DNA from 3 places in the Paradesulfitobacterium aromaticivorans genome. Region 2 is predicted to be linked to each of the others. Evidence: riboswitches for the same ligand, from Rfam matches in the RefSeq annotation. Region 2 holds a riboswitch; each other region holds the start of a gene.
The links. Region 2 has a riboswitch for molybdenum cofactor ahead of modA (molybdate ABC transporter substrate-binding protein). Riboswitches for the same ligand answer to the same signal wherever they lie in the genome.
Positions count from the first base shown of each region.

Region 1 (4,829 bases), on a different contig from region 2:
GTAAATTGTTAAAGCGGCCACGCTCACTGCAGTCAGAGCTTCCATCTCCACCCCGGTTTTCCCGGCAACTTTGACAATCGCTTCGATCTCGACCGTACAGGGCCCTTCTAAATAAAAGTTTAATTTGGCACTGGTAATGTTTAAGGGGTGGCACATCGGAATTAAAGCTGAGGTTTGTTTCGCAGCCATAATTCCCGCCACTTGGGCAACCCCCAGGACATCTCCCTTGGCAATCTCCCCTTCTTTGATCAGCCTCATGGTCTCAGGCTTCATCTCAACCCGTCCGCGGGCTACCGCCACCCGTGCCGTCTCGTCCTTGGCACTCACGTCAACCATGCGCGCGCGCCCTTCTTCATCAAAATGGGTCAATTCCATGTCTCAACCTCCGATCTGGGACATAAGGCGTTGGTCCTGCCATTCCTCGTCATTCATATGATGTTCAGCTGGTTTCAGCCAAACACCCTTAGCAAACAAATCCCCAATTTCCGTATCACTGGCAGCACTGCGCAAAGCTTGACGCAAATCCACTTCGAAACTGCTATGCAGGCAAGGCCTGAGTTTGCCGTCCGCCGTCAAGCGCACTCTGTTGCAGGTATGGCAGAAGTGCCTGCTCAAAGCGCTGATAAACCCTATTGTGCCCTTAAACTCAGGCGGGCGGTAATATTCTGCCGGGCCTCCGCCCTGGACATCTTCGGTAGCCAGCACCTCCTGGATTCCCAAAATTTCCTGCATTTCCGCAATCGGAACAAATTCATCCCGGTCGGAAGCCCCAATCGGCATCAGTTCAATAAAACGTACATGGAGCGGATAAGTGCGTGCCAGCTCTGTAAGCTTAAGCAGTTCTTCAAGGTTTTGACTCCGTGATACTACGACATTCAACTTCACCGGATCAAGTCCGGCTTCGAGGGAGCGAAAAACTCCTTGCAACACTTGGTGCACATCCCCGCCCCTGGTAATATGCCGAAAACGCATGGGGTCCAGTGTATCCAAACTGACATTTACCCGCTGCACCCCTGCTCGTTTCAGGTCAAAAGCGTGCTCAGCCAGTAAAATCCCATTCGTCGTAAGCATTAGATCATCCACGCCAGGGATCTGGGATGCTTGCTCTAAAAATGAGAGAATCCCCTTGCGCACTAAAGGCTCCCCTCCGGTAATACGGAAACGCCGAAAGCCGAAGCGGGTACTGATGTTTATCAGACGCAAAATTTCTTCAAACGAAAGAATAGAATCGTGGGAAATCCAATTAACCCCTTCTTCCGGCATGCAGTACCGGCAGCGCAGGTTGCAGCGATCCGTGACCGAGATCCGGAGATATTCAATTTGCCTTTTGAATTGATCCTGCATACTAACCCTCGTTTCTAAAATAAAATATCCGCGGTCTGCAAATAACCGCGGACAACTGTCCGTTATTGTACAGACTCCTTTCCAATCAGGAGATATCACCGTTTCCGGTCATACCCGAGCGCCCGCTTCATGAGGCACTTGCCTGGTCACCATAGCCGCAGCTTTAGGTTATCCAGTTTCGGAGTTTATTTGGCTTTTCATGCTATTTATTCGTTAAACAACCCTGAATCCCTTTTTTAAACGCTAATTAAATCTCAAACTTTATGAGTACGAAATAATACAGATAATTCTCACATTTGCTTGATATAACACTTCTTTTAGTTTATTATAATATAGGCTTGGTTTTTTTTCTATATGCATTAGCAAGGATTCTTATATTTATTGTTACGGAGTATTTTTTTTAAAAAGTTTTTCTAAGAATAAGAATTATTTGTTATAGGTATTATCTAAGCCAGAGAGGAGGACATATTAGTTACATGAATGAAACCAAAAGTTTTGCCATACTCAAAGCGCAGGGACAGTTAGTTACAGCCACTAGTGATATCGTCGTCTCTGAAATTCCCTTAACAGTTTATTTTAATGAAGAAGAAATCGTAACTTTGCTCTGCTCCCCGGCGCAAATTGAAGAACTTACGCTCGGCTTCCTGCTCACTGAAGGGTTTATCAAAAAGCAGGAGGATCTTTACTCCCTGCGCTACGAACCTGAAGAAAACCTAATCTGGGTCGAGGGCAAAGCCCGCCCTCTTCAGAAAGAATTAATGAGCAAACGTTTTCTCTCAGCCTGCTGCGGCAAAAGCCGCGCCTCTTTTTACTTTGCCAACGATGCCCGCTTAGTTAAGCCCCAAACTTCGAATATGCAGATTACACTCCCTGAAGCTTATACCTATGCTAATCACCTGCAGGAACACCTGCCTCTGTTCCAGGCCACCGGCGGAATTCACAGCGGCGGAATTGCCCGCGCTGGGGAAATCCTGCTCACAAGCTATGATATTGGCCGCCACAACGTCTTTGACAAGCTATTCGGCAGTGCTTTTCGGGCCGGGCTCAACCTCAAAGACCATGTCATCTTTTTTAGCGGGCGCATCTCCTCGGAGATCCTGCTGAAAGTGGCCAAAATGAATATTCCGATTTTAATCGCTCGTTCTGCTCCGACCGACCTGGCCTTAAATTTGGCCCGTGACCTCAATATAACGGTCATCGGCTTTGCCAGGGGAGACCGCCTCAACATCTATACCGCCCCCGAGCGTATCAGCACGCGTTCATTATAAATTGGTGGCTGTGCCCCGCACAAGCCTATCCCACTCTTCCGGGGTGTTCACATTGAGGAAAGCGCGCGTCAAACGCTCTGCTGCAGACACTTCCCTTCCACTGGACATCCCCCCAGCTGCAGCCAACTCCTCTTCCCCTACATACCTAACCTTACACTGAGGATAAAAATCTATAATCTTAAGGTGCCCGACCCTAATATTTTCTTCAATAAAAGGGAGACAGGTGCGGCCATAAAAAGCATGCAGAGGGTTATGCCCTCCGCCTGCCTTTGGCACCACCACATCATACTCCTTCGCCCAACGGCTGAGGAAACGGATAAGCCCACTGTCGAGAAAGGGCATATCACAGGCTACAAAAAAGCTGGTCTCATACGAAGCTGCCCTAAGCCCGGCCTGCAAACCTCCGATCGGGCCTTGATCAGGCATTAGATCTGGCACCACTTTAACCCCGTATTGTTCATAGAGTTCGGGCTCATTGCTACTCAGCAAAACTTCAGTGAAAATCCCCTTTAGCACTTGTAAACTTCTTGCCACTAACGGTTTCCCTTCCAGTTCGAGGAAGGCTTTGTTCTTTTTCATGCGCGAGTTCTTGCCGCCGGCCAGAAGAATGCCGGTTGCCTGCAGCCGGCTCTCCGCTTCCTTAGCCATGGTAATCTTGGAACGCCTCCTCATATTCCCTCTGCCCAAAACCGATCAGTACCTTTTTCCCCACGCGCGTCACCGGCACAGTCATGACATCTGTCCATTCCTGCATCTCTTTGCGCGCCTTGGAAAACAGAATATTTTTTTCCGTGAATTTAATTCCTTTACCCGTAAGGAACCGCTTTGCGCGAGCACAGTGCGGTCAGATAGGAACTACATACATTACGACTTCCTCTTGCAAATCTTTTCATCTCCCACGCTAGAGTTTTCCCCGCTTCAGCTTATCACATTCCCGAAATACTGTCACGCTATCCACCCAGCATGTTTTCAAGATCTGTCCTCCATCCCACTCTCGAGACACCCTCAGCAAGCTGAAAATGCACAGCCTGGTTTTCAGAGCAGCTTGAACCTTACTTTAAAAGCTGTCCCCTGTGTTCCGCTGTCCACGCTAATCCGGGCGTTGTGCCTGTCCGCGATACTGTAGCACACCGCCAGCCCTAAGCCTGTCCCTTGCTCCTTAGTCGTGAGGAAGGGGGTTCCCAGTTTGGCCAGAACTTCAGGGACTATACCTGTTCCCTCATCCTCAACATCCAAGATCACTTCATCCGCTTCAAGCAAAGTCCGGATCGTGAGAGTCCCGCCGCTGCCCATAGCCTCCAAACCATTGCGGGCCAGATTAAGTATCACTTGCCTAATTTCTTTCTCATTGAGCAATAGCTTGGGTATTTCATCCAGGTCCAGTACCACTGATTTTTCTTCGGCAACGGCATTTGCTTCGATAAGCGGATTCAAGGCTTTGACAATTCCGTTTAAGTCTTGCTCTTCAAACTTTTCGTTTTTATTTCGTCCCAGGGACAAGAATTCTGTAATAATAGAGTTCGCGCGATCCAATTCCTCAATCATCAGGGTGTAATAATCTTTATACGCTGCACACTCCCCTTTGACACTCAGCATTTGCAGGAAACCGCGCACAGTGGTCAAGGGATTCCTGATCTCATGACTGATCCCGGCAGCCATCTCCCCCACCAGATTAAGGCGGTCAAAGCGCAGCATCTCTATTTCAAACTTTTTATGTTTCGTAATGTCCGACCCTACCACCAATAAACAGTCTTGCCCATCAAGCTCTATTAACTCGGTTGAGATAAGCGCAATACGGATAAGGCCTTCTTTCGTAAGAAAAGATAGCTCATAATTGCGCAGTTTTCCTTCATGCAAAACCTTTCGTTCTAACGTGGTTAGGTCTTCTGCGGTCGGCCAGATCTTAAGTTCGCTATAACTCTGGCCCAGAACCTCAGCTCGCTTGTATCCGGTGGCAGCTACAAAGCTCGCATTAACATCCAGAAAAAACCCATGGTCAAAATCAACGATACACATGATACTCGGGCTGGCACAAAATGCTTTATAAAAACGGGCGTTGGCCCTAATTAACTCCTGAGCCCGCTTTTTAACAACGTCTAGCACGGGGTCAAGCTCCGGCAGAAGCCCGCGGATAGGCTCCGGGTCGTTCTGGGTCAAGGCCTCGGCAAAAGTCCTCAATCCTGCACCCAGGCGGTTAAAAACACGCCAGGAAAAGTA
Region 1 covers NZ_BAAHYT010000008.1:115,229-120,057, forward strand. Annotated here, with positions in the region: gene moaC (cyclic pyranopterin monophosphate synthase MoaC) at 1-375, opposite strand, end outside; gene moaA (GTP 3',8-cyclase MoaA) at 379-1,344, opposite strand; molybdenum cofactor riboswitch at 1,403-1,540, opposite strand; gene fdhD (formate dehydrogenase accessory sulfurtransferase FdhD) at 1,821-2,612, shown strand; gene mobA (molybdenum cofactor guanylyltransferase) at 2,607-3,260, opposite strand; partial or broken gene ACYQ2N_RS02935 (glutaredoxin family protein) at 3,253-3,444, opposite strand; gene ACYQ2N_RS02940 (ATP-binding protein) at 3,648-4,829, opposite strand, start outside.
Region 1: linked by a shared signal. The riboswitch ahead of moaA (GTP 3',8-cyclase MoaA) and the one ahead of modA (molybdate ABC transporter substrate-binding protein) in region 2 are both predicted to bind molybdenum cofactor.

Region 2 (4,829 bases):
AACTTTTTTGTTGTCTCCGGTGATCATGAAAGTTTTAAGCCCCAGCTTGTGCAGACGGGCAATCGCTTCTTTCGTGCTTTCTTTCAGTACATCGGCGAGCGCGATGAGACCAATCACTCTGTTATCGTACGCCACAAAGCTCGTAGTTTTACCGGCTTCAGCCAAGTCTTGGAAGTCTTGTTCCGCTTCCTTAACTCCGATATTGTATTTTTGCATGAGTTTAAGATTCCCGATTAAAAGCTGCTGTCCCTGATAAGAACAGGCAACTCCGTACCCGCCCTGCTCTGAATAATCTTTGACTTCTTCGATGGAGACGTTTTCCTTTTTCGCCTGGACTACCACTGCCTGCGCCAAAGGATGGATTGAAGGATTTTCCCCGGCGGCTGCAATTTTTAGAACCTCTTGCTTGGAATAAGGTGCATAAGCCAAGACGTCCGTCACTTCCGGGCTCCCTTTGGTAAGGGTTCCGGTCTTATCAAACCCAATCGCCTCCAAGTGGGCAATCCCTTCCAAAACGGCGGCTGACTTAAAAAGAATCCCTCGATTGAGGCCAACCCCGCTTCCGACCATGATCGCTGTCGGGGTAGCCAAACCAAGCGCACACGGACAGGCTATGACTAAAACTGCGATTCCGGCGGTCAGAGCAAACACAAAAGAACTCTTTAAGGCCAAGAACCAGATGAGGAAAGTTATGACCGCAATCGCCACGACTGTCGGCACGAAATAATTCGAGATCGTATCAGCCAGGCGTTGAATCGGGGGCTTTACTCCCTGCGCTTCCTCGACCATCTTAATGATCCCAGAAAGCACTGTTTCTTTCCCGGTTTTGGTCGTTTTGATTTTAATACTACCGGAACGGTTGATCGTGGCCCCAACCACCGGATCTCCGGGGCCTTTCTCCACCGGAATGGACTCACCTGTGATCATGGACTCGTCAATACTTGCTTGTCCCTCAAGGATTTCTCCGTCAACCGGTATCTTCTCTCCGGGTTTAACTAAGACAACATCCCCAGTTTTAACACCTGATGCAGCCACTTCCTTCTCTTCTCCGTCCACGAGCAGGCGCGCTTTATCTGCCTGTAGTTCCAATAGGCGTTTTAAGGCCTGGCCCGCCCGCCCTTTGGCATGGGCCTCCAAATACTTGCCAAAACGCACAAAAGCGATCAGGAGAACGGAAGTATCATAGAAGGTCGGACCGTGAAAGAAAATTTCCGGAAATGTGGTCATGACGCTGTAGCCATAGGCAGCAGTGATGCCCATAGCCACCAGCACATCCATATTGGCGGAGCGGTTCTTCAAAGCATGATAAGCGCCGCGATAGAAGATCCACCCTGCCGAGAACTGCACGATTGTTGCAAGAACAAACCCGACATACATCACTGTCCTGCTCATTGGGAGCCACATCATAAAAATAAACGGTATGGACATGAGCGCACTGAAAATCAGCCAGTTGCGCTGTTTAATGACAGTCCGGTCTTCACTGTCCCGCTCGTCTCCTTCTTCACTTTGCGCTCCATAGCCGAGATCCTTAATCTTGGCAATAATATCTTCTTCCTTAACCACATCCGGGTCGAACTCAACATTTAACTTTTCCGAGGCAAAATTGACATTAGCAACCTTGACCCCCGCCATTTTCCCGATGCCCTTCTCGATGGTAAGGGCACAGTTGGCACAGGTCATCCCGCTTACCTTAAGCTGTTTTTTTTCTTCCCCTGTTACACTTTCCGGAAGCACGAAAGCTCCGGGTGCGTGATCCGTGAGCTGCTCAGCCCCAGTCTCCTCGGCTTCTGTGGAATAACCCGCTTCTGTGATCGCTTCTTTAATATCAGACATGCTCACTTGAGCAGGATCATATGAGAATTTGGCACTCTCATCCGACAAGGATACCTCGACTTTGTCCATTGTCGGGAACTGCTCCAAAGCCTTAGTCACACGCCGAACACAGTGCTCGCAGGTCATACCGTATACTTTAATCTCAGCCTGTTCCATACCAGGCACCTCCCTGAACTGCTACTCCTACCCCAAACTGTGTCTATCACCTTAACATTTTGAAGATAGTATTTAAGACTTCATCCACAACCTGTTCGTCCCCGGACTGAAGCTGATCTTTAACACATGATTTCATGTGCTTTTCCAACAGCAGCTTGGATACTCCGTAAAGAGCTGATTGAGCTGAAGCTATTTGGTTCAACACATCGTCACAATAAGCGTGCCTCTCGATCATCCCTTTAATTCCGCGGACTTGCCCTTCAATTCGGTTCATCCGGTTAACCAGTTCCCGAATAGTCTTTTCACTATGATGGCTTTGGCGCTCGCCCTCTGCCTCAAGCGTTTCGCAGACCGTGCATGAAATTGTTTTGTCTTCTGCCAACTTTACCACCAACTTTCCTGGTAATAGTATACCCCCCTATGCTATAAATTGCAAACTTTTTATTACTCTTTCCGCTGCAACCGTTCTTATTCCTGGGCTTCAACTATCCTGATTGACGTTCCTTTCTCTCTTTGTTACAATGACAGCGTGAACTGCATAAATACTTCCGAGCCCGGAAACCTAAAGTACGAACTGTGCTATGGTTTCCCGGCCAGTTGCCTGTAGCGGGCAGCTCAGGGTAAGGCTGGAAACGGTTTTGCCTCCACGTTTTTTGGGAAAGGAAGATGCCTGGAATTAAGAATTTTGTAAGGCACCCTTTTAAAGGGTGCCTTTTTCGCTCACACTTATGCGTGTTGAGCTCCCACTTATGCATGTTGAGCCCATTTTATGTAGGCGTTTACCTCTAATTCGTGTTTTAAGCGAAAGGAAAATTACAATGAAAATTTTAAACCGCCGCAAAATAATGTCATTCTTCCTTGTCCCCATCTTATTGCTGCTAAGCTCCGGCTGCACTCCTACAGATGTCAAAGCTACCCGTTTAACTGTGGCCGCCGCTATTAGCCTCTCTGACGCTTTAGCCGAGCTCAAACAAGAGTTTATTAAAACTAACCCTGAGCTAGATGTTCAGTTCAACTACGGCGCATCCGGAGTCCTTGAGCAGCAGATCGAACACGGATCCCCGGTTGATCTCTTTATCTCGGCCGGAGAACAGCAGATGACGCAAAGTTTAGTCTTCGAAGATTCAGTTAAACCTTTAGTCGGCAATAGCGTAGTTCTGATAACCCCGGCTAACGCCGCCACGACCGTGCACGGGTTTGAAGATTTGCTCCCAAAAGCCAAAAAAATTGCCCTTGGCAATCCTAAGACAGTTCCCGCAGGACAATATGGCAAACAAGTACTTGAATATTATCATATTTATGATAAACTCCAGGGCAAGCTGGTACTTGCTGAAGATGTACGCCAAGCCCTGACCATGGTCGCCACCGGCAATGCCGAAGCAGGTCTTGTGTATCAGACTGACGCCCTCAGCAATAAAGGGGTTAAAATAATCGCTGTCGCCCCGCCTGCGAGCCACGCCCCGGTAGTTTATCCGATAGCAGTCGTTAAGAGAAGCGCTCATGCGGACGCTGCCCGTAAATTTGAGGACTTTGCTCTCTCCACGCTGGGGCAGAAGATTTTAGCTAACTACGGTTTTACTACACCTTAAGTACTTCCGCCAGCACCTTACTCAATTCACCTGCTTTGAAAGGCTTGGCAATAACCCCCTTAAAGCCGTAAGCCTGATAATTAACCATCACCGGATCATTGGAATAGCCGCTGGAAGCTATAGCTTTAGCATTTGAGTCATATTGCACAAGCCGTCGTAAAGCCTCTTTGCCCCCAACCCCGCCGGGAATTGTTAAATCCAGGATCAACGCCGCAAAAGGCGTTCCTTCCCTCCTGGCCTTGAGATAGAGCTCTATCATCTCTTCCCCGTCTTTGACAAAATCCGCTTCATACCCAAATTGCCTGAGCATGGTTCCGATAACCTTGCAAATTCCGGCATCATCATCCATAACGAGAATCCTGCCCTGTCCGGTTATCGGCACTTCTTCCACCTGCTGAGCTTCGCGATATTTGTGCGTAGATACCGGCAAGTAAATAGTAAACTTCGTACCGATTCCTACTTTAGAATCAACCTTAATCCAGCCTTTATGTTTTTTTACAATCGAATAAGCGGTTGCAAGCCCGAGACCGCTTCCTTCAGCTTTGGTCGTAAAATAGGGATCGAAAATTTTCTCTAAGTTCTTGGCCGGGATTCCATACCCTTGATCGCCAATGGCAATCTCTATATATTTAACCGGCCGTAAAGGAAGAGCGGGCTCACCGCGGCTCTCAACACACCTCGTTTCCAGGCTGATTTTACCGCCGTCCGGCATTGCCTGCACAGCGTTAATCATGATATTATTCAAGACTTGGCTGATTTGCCCTTCATCAATTTCCACCGGGGGCAAATCTTCCGCTATCTTTAATTCGCAGATGATATTCGAGCCCCGCAGGGCAAAACCCACTGAGTCTTCAATAAGTCCTGCGATGGACGCAGCTTTAAGAATAGGTGCTCCTCCTTTGGCAAAAGTGAGAAGCTGCCTGGTCAGATCTTTAGCCTGGAGGGATGCCTTTTCTGCTTCCACAAGCTTATCATACAACTTATCCTCTGGCTTAAGATGCGTTTTGGCTAAGGAGATATTGCCTAAGATAACAGTGAGAATGTTATTAAAATCGTGAGCAATTCCACCCGCCAATACCCCGAGCGAATCAAGCTTGCGCCTGTTTAAGAGCTCTTCTTCCATCTTTTTGCGTTCAGTAATATTTTCTACTATCCCTGCACAAAAATGATTATCCGAGTTGGAACCGGCCACAAAGGAAGCGGTAAGCTTTACCCACACCATACTTTGATCTTTACGCACGTATCTCTTCT
Region 2 covers NZ_BAAHYT010000010.1:171,281-176,109, forward strand. Annotated here, with positions in the region: gene ACYQ2N_RS06155 (heavy metal translocating P-type ATPase) at 1-1,989, opposite strand, end outside; gene ACYQ2N_RS06160 (metal-sensitive transcriptional regulator) at 2,036-2,371, opposite strand; molybdenum cofactor riboswitch at 2,524-2,670, shown strand; gene modA (molybdate ABC transporter substrate-binding protein) at 2,808-3,578, shown strand; gene ACYQ2N_RS06170 (hybrid sensor histidine kinase/response regulator) at 3,568-4,829, opposite strand, start outside.

Region 3 (4,829 bases), on a different contig from region 2:
AAGTTTCTGCTACTCTGGTTAAGGATGTATGTAGATTTGTGGCGAAAATACGGAAAATACCACTTAAAAAATTGCCGAGCGTGTCTGAGAGCCTTGAGTTCGCCAGGGCTTTGCACACTCTGAATATGGACAGGCTTGAACTTAATAATTTACTTGGTACCTTAAGCATTTTGCTGAAATACCCTAAAGATATTGCCAAATTAGAGGAAAGAATAAAACAATGGCAAAACGAAACCGTTGTGCTTGAACGGAGCTCGAAAACATGAACGGCTGGCAGACAGTGCGATTAGTAAAGGCCCTGCGTGCGGCAGGCTTGCCTGTATCGAGTCAGGATTGGGCTGAAGCAGCTCTCTGCCTAAACAGGTTTCCAGATATCCCGGAACGGGTAATGCTGCGTTCGATGCTTATTCACCGTCCTCAGGATGTTTCAATCTTTGATTTGGTGTGGGAAACTTTTGTAGCAGTTCCACCTCCAAAAAGACAAACAAGTGATTCTTTAGCAGCACTTGAGAATAGCCCATATGGGAGCGGCGGACAAAGCAATGGGCATGGAAGTGGTTCTATCAGCAAAGTTCCGTCCCTCGCAGGTCTCGCTTCCTTCACGTATGTCCCGTCTTCCACAGGGCCAGGAGAAGAAGTCTTAGAATTTGATCAAATCTTGAAGCAAGCCCTCACTCATCTCGATTACTATGTCTGGATTAATTCAGTCGACCTCGCTTATCAGCGGGGAGAAATTATCGAAGATGAGTACCTCTTCCTTCATCAGCAAGGGTTGGCTCTGCAACGAGATGTGCGCCAGAACTTATTGGCTAAGCAAGTGGAAATAGAAAACAGTTGGCTACCGTTAAAACGCCAGTACTGGCGGCATAAGCCGTTACAGGCGCTTGCAGCTGAGGAAAAAACACTGGTGCAGACAGCAATCCGCCAACTCGGCAAGAAGTTGGCGGTGCGTCCGGGTCTGCGCTGGCGTGCGAAGGGCCGCGGCAGCCTTGATTTTGCCCAGACTGTCAAAAAATCTTGCCAGCAAGACGGGTTTATTTTTCACCTTTTACACCGCCGGGCACTCCCCCGACTCCCGGAACTAGTGGTCTTATGCGATGTTTCTAATTCAGTTGCTCCCTATTCAGAATTCTTCCTCTACTTAGTAGGGCGTTTGCATGCCCGTTTCCAGCGCATCCGTCTTTTCTTCTTTATTGACAGCATTTGGGACGTTAGCGGACAAGTGTGGGATAAGGATATGAACGAGCTAAAAGAGGAAATTGAAAGCTGGGGCCGCCTCGGCACATCGGGATTTTCCGATTATGGTCAGGTTTTTAGGAGTTTTGCGCACGAAGTATTACCTGAGATCTCCTCCCGGGCTACGGTTTTAATTTTGGGAGATGGTAAGAATAATTTCAGGCAGCCGCAAACGGAATACTTAGCCCAAATGCAAGAACGTGTACGCCATATTTTTTGGCTTAATCCTTTGAACATCGCGGAATGGTCAGAACGAGACAACTCCTTGCCGCATTATCTTCCCTATTGCACCAAGGTTTACCGCTGCCGCACTTTAGATGATCTACGGGAGATAGCGCGCAGAATATTTTAGGACCACCATTCGAACACAATACGTGCCGCAAAATACACAAAAATTATAACTAAGGGAGAGATTAAACTATGGCTCATAAGCATAATTTCTTAAAAAACTTTGAAGAACGGGAAAAGATGTTGCCCTCACTATGGATTCTCGAACGTTTCGGCCTGCGCCCGGGGCAGCATCTGGCTGATTTAGGATGCGGGTACGGATACTTTACTCTCAGGGCCGCCGAAATGACAGGATCGCATGGAAAAATTGAAGCTGTCGATATCGAAAAAGAGAGGCTGGACTTTCTCGAGAGCGCAGCTACTGAGAGACAAGTAGGAGCGCAAATCACCACTTATTTAGCTGTGGGTGAAAACATCCCCCTTCCTGATGCTTGCGTTGAGGCTGCCCTAATTGCGAATGTCCTGCATGAGTTGCACAATCCAGGAGCTTATCTACATGAAGCAAAGCGGATTCTTGAGCGAGAGGGGCAACTGTGGATCGTTGAGTGGCAAAAGAAAGAAACCCCCATGGGGCCGTCCCTTCATGAAAGAAAAAGTGAGGCTGAATGGGAGTCTATTTTATCAGAAGCTGGATTTACCACTGTTTGGACAGAGAAGCTTGAGCCTGCCCACGTGTTAATTAAGGCCAATAAACGCGAATCGAAGGACTTCTTCAAAGGACAATAATTATTTTCCAAAAGAACAATGAGGATATGTGCACACCTCACACTCCAAGCATAAACCGCCGTGACCAAGCTTGGCTATCGCGCTCCTGGTTAAGCGTTCTCCGGTGAGAACCCGAGGAGCCACCAGATCAAAAACCGTAGTCTTAGAATACATTACGCACCCGGGAAGCCCGAGTACCGGGACTTCGCCGAGGTAAGCCAAGAGGAACATCGAGCCGGGTAAAACAGGGGAGCCGTAAGTTATTAATTCTGCTCCCATTTCCTTGACCGCAGTAGGAGTGACATCATCCGGGTCGACCGACATGCCGCCGGTCACCAGGATTATTTCGGCCCCTGAGGTCAAATGCTCGCGAATGCGTTCCTGAATCATAAAGACATCATCATCAGCAAAAGTCTGCCCTATCACGTCTGAGCCCCAACTAGTTACTTTAGCGCGCACTATCGGCCCGAATTTATCCTGGATGCGCCCGTGATAAATTTCACTTCCGGTGGTCACGACCCCAACCTTCCACTTTTTGAGTCTTTTAACATGGATAATGGGTTCAGGAAAAGTCTGAGCCAGACGTTCCGCTTCAGCCACAATCTTCTCCTCAATCATTAAAGGTACGACCCGTGTGCCGGCCAGTTTTTGCCCGGCTGTAACAGGCCGGTGGTTGTGGAGAGTAGCCAGAACTATATATTCCAAGGAGTTAAGGGTCAAGATCCCCTCAGGATCAGCATATAAAAGTCCGTCATAGGCCGCAGTTAAATTCACTTTTCCCTCTTTCGGAGAACTGAGTTCAATACCAGAGCCTGATACGGCTTGAGCTAGGCGCTGGGCGGCATCATCCTCATGCACCAACCCCTTAGTTTGATCCCACACGTAAATGTGTTCTTTGCCCATGCTTAACAGCACAGGGATATCCTCTGCCTGTACAATGTGGCCCTTGCGAAAGCGGGGGCCTTTGCTCTGTCCGGGAATAATCTGGGTCATGTCGTGGACGAGAACTGCTCCGACTGCGTCCTCTACTCTTATTTTTTCCATTGTCTGTCCTCCTTTACAAATGGGAAGGCATACTCATTTCTAAGCATACCCCGGTTTCAGTTTGCTGAAACGGCCGTGGCCCATGGGAACAATCCTTTAGGAGCCAGGGCTCGGGAGTATTGTGCTGCGTGCGTACGGTATGAGCTTCTACTCTGAAAGTAGACCACTAGGTTGACGCAGTGCTTGTACCGGGTTATGGTCTAAAACACGATCCTTGACCACGAGGGTGGTTACCGGGGCTTCACACTCGGCAGTTATATCACAGTAATCGACAGCCCCTACCCGACAGCAAACTGGAATTGGGTCAAGCCCTGCTTCTCCTAATAGTTTAGCGAAATTTTGCGCTTCTGTCATTAGGGTAACGCAAAAAGCTATCCCAATTAATCAAAAATAAGCAAGAGGGATTTCATCCCTCTTGCTATTTTTAGTAGTAATGTAACCAACAGCCTGTTCATTATGCCCGTTAAGAAATAATTTAGATTCATAGAACTGTTAAAGGAATCGGCAGTCCAAATTAATACGGCCAGGGATAAATCTGAACCCCGTTGTTCACAACACAGTTGCGTAAGGCGAAGCCACCGAGGAAGAAAGCCACGGCCAGCGCAGGTAAACCCCAGGTAAAGCTGACCCCTGCGAAAAAGAGATATACACTGAAAACAAGGGGGAAAGCTAATCCGACTAAAGGATAGAGTAGAACGAACCGGGCTTTCTTGAGCATCCTGTGCATTCCTTCTTTGGCCTCGACTGGGCCGTTATGGGTATGCTCCAAGTAAGCCAGGGAAATTCCGAAAACCAGAAGGCTGAGAGCCAAGATACCGCCTGTGAGAGCGGTATAAACTGTACCGCTCTCACTAAATAAGCTTCCTACATAGGAGAGGGCGAGAGCGAAACTGGTTACCAGAAAGAGAAGCGGAAGTGCAGGAGTGTGCCACAGCGGAATAGCAGCAGGCGCTGCCAGCAAGCCTCCGGAAATGATGGGGAACAAGAATCCTGCAATCGCAGCAAGGGCACCGAAGAATACTTGATAAGGAGCAAGGGCTGAGCCAAAGCCGCTTAAACCAAGAAGCTCCGCATATTCAGGGAAAACAAAGAGAATACCGAAAACATAGTTGAGTGCAATTAAGACGACGTCCCAGGATATACCTGATTTTGCAACGTTATTCAAAGAGTAAATGGCATTAAGCGGGCGTTCTAAATCGAAGAATACTAAAAAAGCTCCGGCTATGGCGAACATTACTAACCCACTTAAGACTGACAGACCAACCATGGGCGCAGTTGCCGCAAAAAAGTGGAAGACGAAGGCCAAGGTCATAAGCGCTCCCCCAAAGCCGCCGAAGAGCAAATAGACGGAAACTGGCCATTCATACGCTTCTTGACGTTCCAAGTGCATGGGTTTTGCCATAATTCAATCCCCTCCTTAGTAGATGTAGAATACGCGCGGGTTTGTATCTAAATCCGGTCGCAAAGGCTTGGCCTGTCCGGTGGAAACAGCTTTGGCCACTACGCTTGTTGGATCATCAAGATCCCCTACTATGCGCGAAAGAGTGGGGCAAGTT
Region 3 covers NZ_BAAHYT010000011.1:883,953-888,781, forward strand. Annotated here, with positions in the region: gene ACYQ2N_RS21020 (AAA family ATPase) at 1-266, shown strand, start outside; gene ACYQ2N_RS21025 (VWA domain-containing protein) at 263-1,588, shown strand; gene ACYQ2N_RS21030 (class I SAM-dependent methyltransferase) at 1,657-2,250, shown strand; gene ACYQ2N_RS21035 (molybdopterin-binding protein) at 2,251-3,273, opposite strand; molybdenum cofactor riboswitch at 3,266-3,401, opposite strand; gene ACYQ2N_RS21040 (DUF1847 domain-containing protein) at 3,421-3,654, opposite strand; gene nrfD (NrfD/PsrC family molybdoenzyme membrane anchor subunit) at 3,788-4,675, opposite strand; gene ACYQ2N_RS21050 (4Fe-4S dicluster domain-containing protein) at 4,691-4,829, opposite strand, start outside.
Region 3: linked by a shared signal. The riboswitch ahead of ACYQ2N_RS21035 (molybdopterin-binding protein) and the one ahead of modA (molybdate ABC transporter substrate-binding protein) in region 2 are both predicted to bind molybdenum cofactor.